Arcticibacter tournemirensis: one gene and its partner. The protein of the gene in region 1 interacts with the protein of each later gene in a pairwise test. Links are inferred from orthologs where the notes say so. Each region holds a gene or a part of one and is shown on either strand. Other genes may lie near its edges.

Evidence for each region. The genes of interacting proteins can lie anywhere in the genome.
Region 2: the proteins of rho (region 1) and nusG interact in binary tests that used the Escherichia coli proteins (3 or more experiments, as listed by UniProt). The link is inferred for Arcticibacter tournemirensis from one-to-one orthologs.

What each region holds. Positions count from the first base shown.
Region 1 is NZ_VFPL01000001.1:4,551,930-4,558,397, reverse strand. What follows is about bases 1,485-4,469. They hold rho (transcription termination factor Rho), read right to left. Parts: upstream 3,841-4,469; coding sequence 2,128-3,840; downstream 1,485-2,127. Other genes in these bases: pyrF (orotidine-5'-phosphate decarboxylase), read left to right, coding at 4,183-4,469; BDE36_RS18920 (CDP-alcohol phosphatidyltransferase family protein), read right to left, coding at 1,485-2,055. In the rest of the region: signal peptide peptidase SppA, read right to left, coding at 1-206; folK (2-amino-4-hydroxy-6-hydroxymethyldihydropteridine diphosphokinase), read left to right, coding at 293-1,165; more of BDE36_RS18920, read right to left, coding at 1,363-1,484; more of pyrF, read left to right, coding at 4,470-4,998; BDE36_RS18905 (DUF2851 family protein), read left to right, coding at 5,159-6,436; BDE36_RS18900 (PspC family transcriptional regulator), read left to right, coding at 6,438-6,468. UniProt on the Escherichia coli protein: Facilitates transcription termination by a mechanism that involves Rho binding to the nascent RNA, activation of Rho's RNA-dependent ATPase activity, and release of the mRNA from the DNA template.
Region 2 is NZ_VFPL01000001.1:4,805,575-4,809,379, forward strand. The notes cover bases 942-3,756. They hold nusG (transcription termination/antitermination protein NusG), read right to left. Parts: upstream 2,713-3,756; coding sequence 2,170-2,712; downstream 942-2,169. Other genes in these bases: rplA (50S ribosomal protein L1), read right to left, coding at 942-1,533; rplK (50S ribosomal protein L11), read right to left, coding at 1,554-1,997; secE (preprotein translocase subunit SecE), read right to left, coding at 2,726-2,920; tuf (elongation factor Tu), read right to left, coding at 3,126-3,756. Outside these bases: rplL (50S ribosomal protein L7/L12), read right to left, coding at 1-257; rplJ (50S ribosomal protein L10), read right to left, coding at 314-832; more of rplA, read right to left, coding at 835-941; more of tuf, read right to left, coding at 3,757-3,805. UniProt on the Escherichia coli protein: Part of the processive rRNA transcription and antitermination complex (rrnTAC). The complex forms an RNA-chaperone ring around the RNA exit tunnel of RNA polymerase (RNAP).

The DNA of each region.
Region 1 (6,468 bases):
TCGTCAAAAGGACTCTTTGATGTTCTCTCTACAATTTGGTCATTGAGAGACATATGAATAACGGAGTTGGGCGACACCGTCACCTTCTCGCCATCGGTTGCAGAAACAATTCCCACGACAATGGCAATAAAAAGAATACCCAAAACAATGGCCGACAGGATAAATCCTACCATTGAAGCGAAAACAATCTTAAAAAATCCTTTCATCGAAAGCTAATCTTATAGTGTTTAATATATGCAAGTATACAATAGATATCAATATATTTGAAACGTTACAAGCCCGAATTAGGTTTATGCGAAATATTTATTTGTTGCTGGGAAGTAATCTGGGCGACCGACACTCTTATCTCCGGGAGGGGGCCCTCTTGATTGAAAGAGAAATAGGTCCGATAGAAAAGTCATCTTCCATTTATCAAACTGCCTCATGGGGCAATACCGGGCTTCCTGAATTTCTGAATCAGGCTTTACAGGTGTCTACGAGTCTTTCGCCGCGCGACCTTTTGTTCACTGTAAATGCCATAGAAAAATCTCTGGGTCGCGAACGAGTTCAAAAATGGGGGTCCAGAACGCTTGATATTGATATTCTTCTTTATGAGAATGAAATCATTAACGAACCCGATCTGGTTATCCCTCACCCCTTAATGCAGGAAAGAAGATTTGCATTAGCGCCACTATGCGAGATAGCGCCCGACATGGTTCATCCTTTAATAGGGAAGAAGATAAAAGAGCTATTATCCGAACTTTCTGACGATTTATACGTACAAGTGGAATCTGATAATAACAATATGCCCCAGGATATTAACAAAACTACTTTTGATATTGATCTTTCGTATCTTAATGATATTGCGGATGGAAATGCCGAGTTTATTATTGATATGATCGACATCTTTATGGAGCAAACTCCGGTCTATTTTGATCAATTGGATAAAGCAATTCAGGAAAAAGATTGGAAAGTTACCGGAGACGTGGCTCATAAGATTAAACCAACATTGGCCTTTATGGGTGTGGAAGCAGCAAAGGAGCAAATGGCTGAAATTGAACGTAAGGCCCGCAATCTTGATCATACCGAAGAGATAGAGGAAAAGGTGAGCCAGTTAAAGGTCTCCTGCGAGTCTCTTTACGCCGGTCTTCAGAAAATAAAAGACGACCTTCAGGGGAAAGGGTAGGGCGTTATGAGTTATGAGTTATGAGTTATGAGTTATGAGTTATGAGTTATGAGTTATGAGTTATGAGTTATGAGTTGCGCGTAATGCCTATAGGTTAGAAATTGATCAGAAATGTATCGTTCAATACGTATCACTTAGAACGTATTACTTTCTACTTAGAACTTATTACTTAGAACTTACTACTTAAAACCTATTACTTAAAACTTAAATTGAATAACCGATAAAACGATATAGATAAAGATAATAAACGGAACGGCGACGAATTTAAACAGCACGATGAGCAGGGCTGCAGAAAATAGTAAAATGTAGCGTAGGAGGTTCTCGTTGAGAGCGAAAGACTTAAATTTTAACGATATCAGTGGTACTTCCATGACCAGCAGGAAGCCCATTCCAATGCTGAAGATAAAAAGGAAGTAAGGATTTAAAATATAGCTCGACCAAAAGCTTCCTGCTTCAGATATGATCATAGGAAGAGACGCAACCAGCAACGCATTTGCCGGAGTAGGCAGTCCGATAAAATGATCCGTCTGGCGGGCATCAATATTGAATTTAGCTAACCTGAGTGCCGAGAAGATAGTGATCATAAAGGCAGAGTAATTTAAGTAAATACTCAGTTCGCCCAGTTGAGGAGCCGCAAGAAATAACTGGTAAACAATTACCGAAGGCAGCAGTCCAAAGCTGATCACGTCAGCCAGAGAATCAAGCTCCCTACCCAGAATTGAGTAAACGCTGAGAGCCCGGGCAATTAAACCATCTGCAAAATCAAAGAGGGCTGCAATAATTATAGCATAGCCTGCATAGATGAGGTTGTTATTGAATGCAAAGGCAATACCAACACATCCGCTAAACAAGTTGAAACAAGTAATTGCATTTGGTATGTGTTTTTTCATGTAAAAAGTACAAGTGCAGGCGCAAAGGTAAGAAAGAGTATTACACTTTCTCCTATTCGCCTGCACTTTGTCTTAACTATTCATTGAAACAAGAAATTCTTCGTTTGATTTTGTGCCTCTCATTTGTCCAAGCAGGAATTCCATAGCTTCCTGGGAGTTCATGTCGGCAAGGTGATTCCGGAGTATCCAGATACGCTGGAGTGTTTCACGGTCATGCAGAAGATCATCTCTTCTGGTACTTGAGGCAGTAAGATCAATTGCTGGGAATATCCTTTTGTTAGATAATTTGCGGTCGAGCTGAAGTTCCATGTTACCGGTACCTTTAAACTCTTCGAAGATCACTTCGTCCATTTTAGAACCAGTGTCTATCAAGGCGGTAGCCAGGATAGTTAAAGATCCGCCGTCTTCTATATTACGTGCAGCTCCGAAAAAACGTTTTGGTTTATGAAGTGCATTTGCATCAACACCACCAGAAAGGATTTTTCCGGAAGCCGGAGCAACGGTGTTATAGGCCCTGGCCAGTCGTGTAATAGAATCCAGCAGGATAACAACATCATGCCCGCATTCTACCATTCTTTTTGCTTTTTCAAGCACAATGTTAGCAATCTTCACGTGTCTCTCTGCAGGTTCATCAAATGTCGACGAAACAACTTCAGCACGTACGCTTCTTGCCATATCAGTTACTTCTTCAGGACGTTCGTCGATCAGAAGGATAATGAGGTACACTTCAGGGTGATTTTTTGCAATCGCATTAGCCACATCCTTCAGTAACATGGTTTTTCCTGTCTTTGGCTGCGCAACAATCAGTCCGCGCTGGCCTTTACCTATTGGAGTAAACAGGTCAATGATCCTTGTTGAGTTATGGCTTGTATCCATGAACAGATTCAGCTTTTCTAAAGGGAAAAGGGGCGTAAGGTAATCAAAAGGCACTCTGTCCCTTACCTCAGCCGGAATCCGTCCGTTGATAGCTTCTACACGTACTAATGGAAAATATTTTTCACCTTCTTTTGGAGGCCTTATACTTCCTCTTACAGTATCGCCTGTTTTGAGCCCGAATAATTTAATTTGAGACTGCGAAACATAAATATCGTCAGGAGACGTCAGATAGTTGTAATCGGAAGAGCGGAGGAAACCATAGCCATCGGGCATTATTTCAAGCACACCTTCATTTACAATGACGTTGTCAAAGTCTAAATTGGTAGCAGGGGAAAGGCCAGCAGCTTCCTGCGCTCTGGCCTCCTGAGCTCTGCTGTCAGTACTTCTTTCAGAGGCTCTGGCAGCGCTAAATCTGCTTGCTGCAGAGGAAGGTCTTTCTTCGGGAGCTACTTGTTGAGCTGCTTCGAAAGCTTCTATATCAGCTTCTGTACGTTTTTTTAACGTGATCTGCCTTCTTGGCCTGGCAGGAGGCGCTGTATTTTCTGCAGGAGTGGTTTCAGCAGGCGAAGCTTCAGCCTTCGTTGCTACTTCTGGCGCTGCTTCTGCCGGAGCTGGCTCCGTTGAAGGAGTTTCTGCCGGCGCGTCAAATAACGTACTTGAAGATGACTCCGGTTGTTTTTCTGCTTTTGTTTTTATAGTGCGTGCCCTTTTTTTTGGCTTTTCTTCTATCGCTGGCTCAACTTCGGCAACTGGTTCACTCTGACGGGCAGCTTCAATAAGTGATTGCTGCTCCTTGATTTTATTTATAAGTTCGGCTTTTCGCAAAGTATCAGCACCTTCGATACCAAAGGATTTGGCAATCTCACGAAGCTCAGACACAAGCTTGTCGTTCAATTCAGTAATTTCCATTCAATTTTGAAATATTATATAGGATTTTGTTTGTAAGAGTAAATCCGCAACAATCAGAGAAAAAACATTTTAAAGAAATCGTTATGAATTTTCTGCGATGTTTAGGATAACATTCTGAGATAACGGCACAATTGTACTGCAATAATTTCGAAATAGCAAAAAAATAAAAAAAATTTTCGTGCCCTTTATTGTTTTGGTTTCTTTGTGTCGCAAACTGCACACCTCTTTTTACGAAGCAGGATGACTTCGTTATTTTGTGCTATGCGTATTCATTACGGAGCCAATGGCTTCAATATGAATGTTTTTTTGATTACCAGGAGCAGGCTTTACCAGTAATAAAATATGAAACGCGAACAATTGATTGATCAGATAAGGCTTAAAAAGTCTTTTTTATGTATCGGACTGGATACAGATATTGACAAGATTCCAAATTCTCTTCTGGATACAGAAGATCCTGTATTTGAGTTTAACAAGAAGATTATTGATGCGACAAAAGATTTCTGCGTTTCCTATAAAATAAATACAGCCTTTTATGAAAGCCGTGGTCTTGCGGGTTGGACAAGCCTCATTAAAACCTTTGAATATCTCCCGAAAGACTGCTTCAGCATAGCAGATGCTAAAAGAGGCGATATCGGCAATACTTCGGAAATGTATGCTAAGGCCTTTTTTGATCCGGGATCTTCCGGAATGAGCTTCGACTCTGTGACCGTGGCGCCTTATATGGGCGCCGACTCTGTTAAACCTTTCCTCAGCTTTGAAGATAAATGGGTGATTCTTCTGGCTCTTACTTCCAATCAGGGAAGCAAGGATTTTCAGTTTTTAACTTCAGATGGAGGCGGGATGTTGTTTGAATCGGTGTTAAATACAGCGAAAGAGTGGGGCTCTGATGAAAATATGATGTTTGTTGTGGGAGCGACAAGAGGAGAGGCCTTCCTTACTATAAGGAAGCATGTGCCTAACCACTTTCTTTTGGTTCCGGGAGTAGGCGCTCAGGGAGGAAGCCTGGATGATGTCTGTAAATTTGGGATGAACCAGGATTGCGGACTACTCGTTAATTCATCGCGTGCTATTATTTATGCGTCTTCGGGAGAGGATTTCGCGGAGGCTGCACGACGGGAAGCGAAGAAGGTCCAGCAGGAAATGGCTGCGTGGCTTTAGTGGTTATGAATTATGGATTATGGATTATAAGTTAGGTGTATTAGAAATCAGCTGTTTTTAAACCTTAGGCTCTTCATATTTGTTTTATATAACAGGAGGTTTTACGTACCCCGGTGGCTTAAATCACTCATAACTCATAACATATAACTCATAACTATAAATGACCGAGGACTTTATCTGTTTTATATGGAAATTCAGGCAGTTTAGTCAGAAGGACTTAAAAACCATTTACTCCGAACCTGTCGAAATTATAACACCAGGAATTTATAATAAGGATGCCGGTCCGGACTTTAGTGATGTAAAAGTTCGCATTAATAACACGCTGTGGGCAGGAAATGCAGAGGTGCACATTCAGTCTTCCGATTGGGAGCGCCACAAACATGGTCAGGATGAGGCTTACAATAATGTAGTACTTCATATAGTTTACGAACATGATAAGTCCGTGTTAAGGAACGATGGGACAGAGCCGCCGACGCTGGAGCTAAAAAGCTATATAATACCCGGGATCGAAAAACGTTACCATATGCTGATGGAAAATCTAAGCTGGATACCTTGTGAAAAGCAAATGGGACAGGTAGATGAAATTTATATTGGTAACTGGTTGTCCAGAATGCTCATAGAACGCCTGGAAGAAAAGTCCTCTGGCATCTTTGCACTGGTAAAGGAATGTAAAGGGAGCTGGGATGATGCCTTTTACATACAGATTGCCCGAAACTTCGGACTCAAAGTAAATGCACTTCCTTTCGAACTCCTGGCGAGATCCCTTCCTCAGCAGATACTTGGCAAGCATAAAAATAGTCCCCTTCAAACTGAAGCACTGCTTTTTGGCCAGGCAGGCCTTTTGAACGAAGAACAACAAGACGTATACACATCGTTGCTTACCAAAGAATATCACTTTTTGAAGAAGAAGTATTCGCTGAAACCTATCGATTCCTATTTATGGAAGTTTCTTCGGCTCAGGCCTCAGAACTTCCCTACACTACGGATAGCACAGTTTTCCGCCCTGATTCTCAAATCGACGAGGCTATTCTCACAGATCCTTGAGATTAAGGAAACAAAAAAAATTGCGGATCTTTTTAAAGGTTTGCGCCCCAATCCCTATTGGGACAATCACTATCGGCTTGGTAAGGTTAGCACTGGTGTATCCCCACAATTAGGACAGGAAGCTATCAATAACATTCTTATAAATACCGTTGCTGTAATGATTTTTAGTTATGGAAAGTATATTGATGATGAGAATCTTATGCGCAGAGCAGTAGATATTCTGGAAAATCTGCCCTCTGAAACAAATCATATAACCAAACGGTTTAATGAAATAGGAGTAGCGTGTGGAAATGCCGACAGGTCCCAGGCTTTATTGCAATTAAAAAAATCGTGGTGTGACAAAAAAAATTGTTTATTTTGTGCTGTCGGAGCTAAGATTATAAATTCCGATTGATATGATACAACGAATTATCGCCTTCTTTGAAA
Region 2 (3,805 bases), 250 kb from region 1 along the record:
AGTCCAAGACCAGTAAGGTCCTTAACTAATTTAACAACTGCTAACTTCGCGCCACCTGCTTCTTTCAGGATTACGTCAAATGCAGTCTGTTCTTCAGCTGCAGCAGGTGCATCGCCACCGGCAGCAGGAGCAGCAACTGCAACCGCAGCAGCAGCAGGTTCAATACCATACTCGTCTTTAAGGATCTGAGCTAACTCGTTAACTTCTTTTACTGTTAAGTTTACCAATTGTTCAGCAAACGCTTTTAAATCTGCCATTTTATTTAAATTTTACTTTTTACTAATTTATGTGACTGAGCTTTCAGGTGTCTGTCTTAACCTCTATCTTGTAATGTTTTAACTATACCTGCAAGCTTATTTCCACCTGATGAAAGGGCCGAAATAACGTTCTTAGCAGGCGACTGCAATAATCCAATGATTTCGCCGATAAGCTCTTCCTTAGATTTGAGGGTTGCCAGTGCATCTAATTGATTGTCACCTATGAAAAGTGCAGAATCAATGTAGGCGCCTTTTAAAACCGGCTTATCACCTTTTTTTCTAAGTTCTTTGATAAGCTTCGCAGGAGCATTTGCTACTGACGAAAACAAAATCGTAGAAGAACCTTTTAATGCTTCATCTAACTCCGGAGCTTCTAATCCAGCAGCTTCCATTGCCTTACGGATCAGAGTATTCTTTGCGACCTGGATAGGAATCCCGCTCTCAAAGAACTTCCGGCGTATTGCATTGATCTTAGCAACTGAAAGATTTGCAGTATCGGTAATGTAAAAGTTCCCGTACTCCTTAATCTGCGCAGCAAGGGATTGAACAATCTCGTGTTTCTCTTCTTTTGTCATGATTAGATCCCCGCTACTGTTTTAGTTTCAATTTCGATTCCGGGAGACATAGTAGAAGAGATATGAATGCTCTTAAAATATGTTCCTTTTGCTGCTGATGGTTTCAATCTCGAAAGTGTCTGGAGTACTTCCAACGCATTTTCATAGATCTTATCAGCAGGGAAAGATACTTTTCCTATTGAAGTATGAATGATTCCGGTTTTGTCAACCTTAAAATCAATTTTACCACCCTTTACATCAGTTACTGCCTTTCCTACTTCCGTAGTAACAGTACCAGACTTAGGATTTGGCATCAAGTTACGCGGACCGAGAATACGACCCAGCCTACCAACTTTCGCCATCACACTTGGCATGGTGATAATGATATCCACATCGGTCCACCCACCTTCTATTTTTGAAATATACTCATCCAGGCCAACATAATCCGCACCGGCTGCTTTCGCTTCTTCTTCCTTCTCAGGTGTTACCAAAGCCAGAACCCGCACAGTTTTACCTGTACCATGAGGAAGGGTAGCAATACCACGAACCATCTGATTTGCCTTACGCGGATCAACGCCCAAACGAACATCGATATCCACAGAAGCATCAAACTTGGTCGTCGTTACTTCTTTAACAAGAGCAGATGCATCTTGTAAAGAATACGCTTTACCCGCCTCAATCTTGGAGAGTGCCTTTTTTTGATTTTTTGATAATCTAGCCACTTCTTAACTGATTTAATTAATTAACTGTTCCATGGTGCATTACCGGAAACGGTAATTCCCATACTACGTGCTGTACCGGCAACCATTTTCATCGCCGACTCTACAGTAAAAGCATTTAAGTCAGGCATTTTATCTTTAGCAATAGCCTCAACCTGCTCCCAGGATACCGAAGCAACCTTCTTGCGGTTAGGCTCTGCCGACCCACTCTTAATGCCTGAAACTTCAAGCAACTGTATTGCTACAGGAGGGGTTTTAATGATAAAATCAAATGACTTATCAGCGTATACTGTAATTACAACAGGTAATACTTTACCTGGCTTATCCTGGGTGCGTGCATTGAACTGCTTGCAAAACTCCATGATATTCACCCCTTTTGCACCTAGAGCAGGTCCAACCGGAGGTGATGGATTCGCAGCGCCACCCTTGATCTGTAATTTTACTAACGCACTGACTTCTTTTGCCATTTTTGTTTATTTATTTATTACTCAATGTTAGTAAGTGGAAGCTATGTAACATTTAAGATTTTTATTCAGTATCAAGATTTTAGTATCAGGTAGCAAGATTTCCATTTTAGACGCCAAGTAAGAATCTTGCTGTTTGTGTCTTGATACTTGATACTAATATCTTGATACTATATTATTCTTTCTCTACCTGCATATAATTCAACTCCAGAGGAGTACGGCGTCCGAAGATCTTCACCATTACCTTTAACTTCTTCTTCTCTTCGTTTACTTCCTCTATAACACCGGTGAAACCATTGAACGGACCATCCATTACCTTAACATTCTCGCCAACATAATACGGGATGTTCATGGTTTCGCCCTGCTGGCTCATCTCGTCTACTTTTCCCAGTATACGGTTTACCTCCGCCGGACGTAATGGAACAGCGTTGCCCCCCTTGTCGCCAAGAAAACCAATTACACTGTTTATATTTTTTATAACGTGTTCGAGCTCTCCGTCTAAAGCTGCTTCTATCAGAACATACCCAGGATAAAAATTCCTTTCTTTAGCAATCTTCTTCCCTTCACGCATCTGATAGTATTTTTCCATAGGTATCAGAACCTGAGGTAGTAAATGAGAAATACCAAGGCGGTTAACCTCGGTTTCTATATATTGCTTTACTTTCTTTTCCTTACCACTAACTGCTCTGACAACGTACCACTTCAGTTGATCACTCATTGTATTGTTCATTTTAAGCAACCGACCTGTAGAAAAATTTCAAAAGATTGCCGGCAGATTCATCCATAGCTAAAATCATCAGCGCAATAATCACTGAGGCTACAAGCACAATGACCGCTGAATTTTGTAACTCTGTCCAGGTCGGCCATGATACCTTATGGAGCATTTCATCATAAGACTCTTTTATAAATTCAACTACGTTAGCCATTTTTTGCAAACTTAAGCACGGGCACAAGGATTCGAACCCTGATCAAAGGTTTTGGAGACCTCTATTCTACCATTGAACTATGCCCGTAATTTTATCTCCCTCAGAAGATTTAAGATTGATTTTTATTTTTTAGAACAAAGTACCCAGAGATTCTGAGTACTTTGTAATTTATCTATTCATCCAACCGCGTTAACGGTGTCGAATGTTATTTTAAAATTTCAGTTACCTGACCGGCACCTACAGTTCTACCACCTTCGCGGATAGCGAAACGTAAACCTTTTTCCATCGCAATCGCGTTGATAAGTTTTACAGTGATAGTAACGTTATCACCAGGCATAACCATTTCTACACCTTCAGCCAGTGAAATCTCACCAGTTACGTCTGTGGTACGGAAATAGAACTGAGGACGATATTTGTTGAAGAATGGAGTGTGACGACCACCTTCAGCTTTTGATAAAACGTAAACCTCAGCTTTGAAATCTGTGTGAGGAGTTACTGAACCTGGTTTACAGATAACCATACCACGACGGATATCAGTCTTTTCAATACCACGTAACAATAAACCTACGTTGTCACCAGCTTCACCTCTGTCAAGGATCTTACGGAACATTTCAACACCTGTTACTGTTGATTTCAGGTTTTCAGCTCCCATACCCAGGATTTCAACCGGCTCACCAGAGTTGATAACACCACGCTCGATACGACCAGTTGCTACTGTTCCACGACCAGTGATAGAGAATACGTCTTCAACCGGCATTAAGAAAGGAAGGTCAGTCAGACGTGGAGGAATTGGAATATAGCTATCTACAGCTTCCATTAATTCCATGATCTTAGCTACCCACTGTGCATCTCCATTCAGTCCGCCTAATGCAGAACCACGGATTA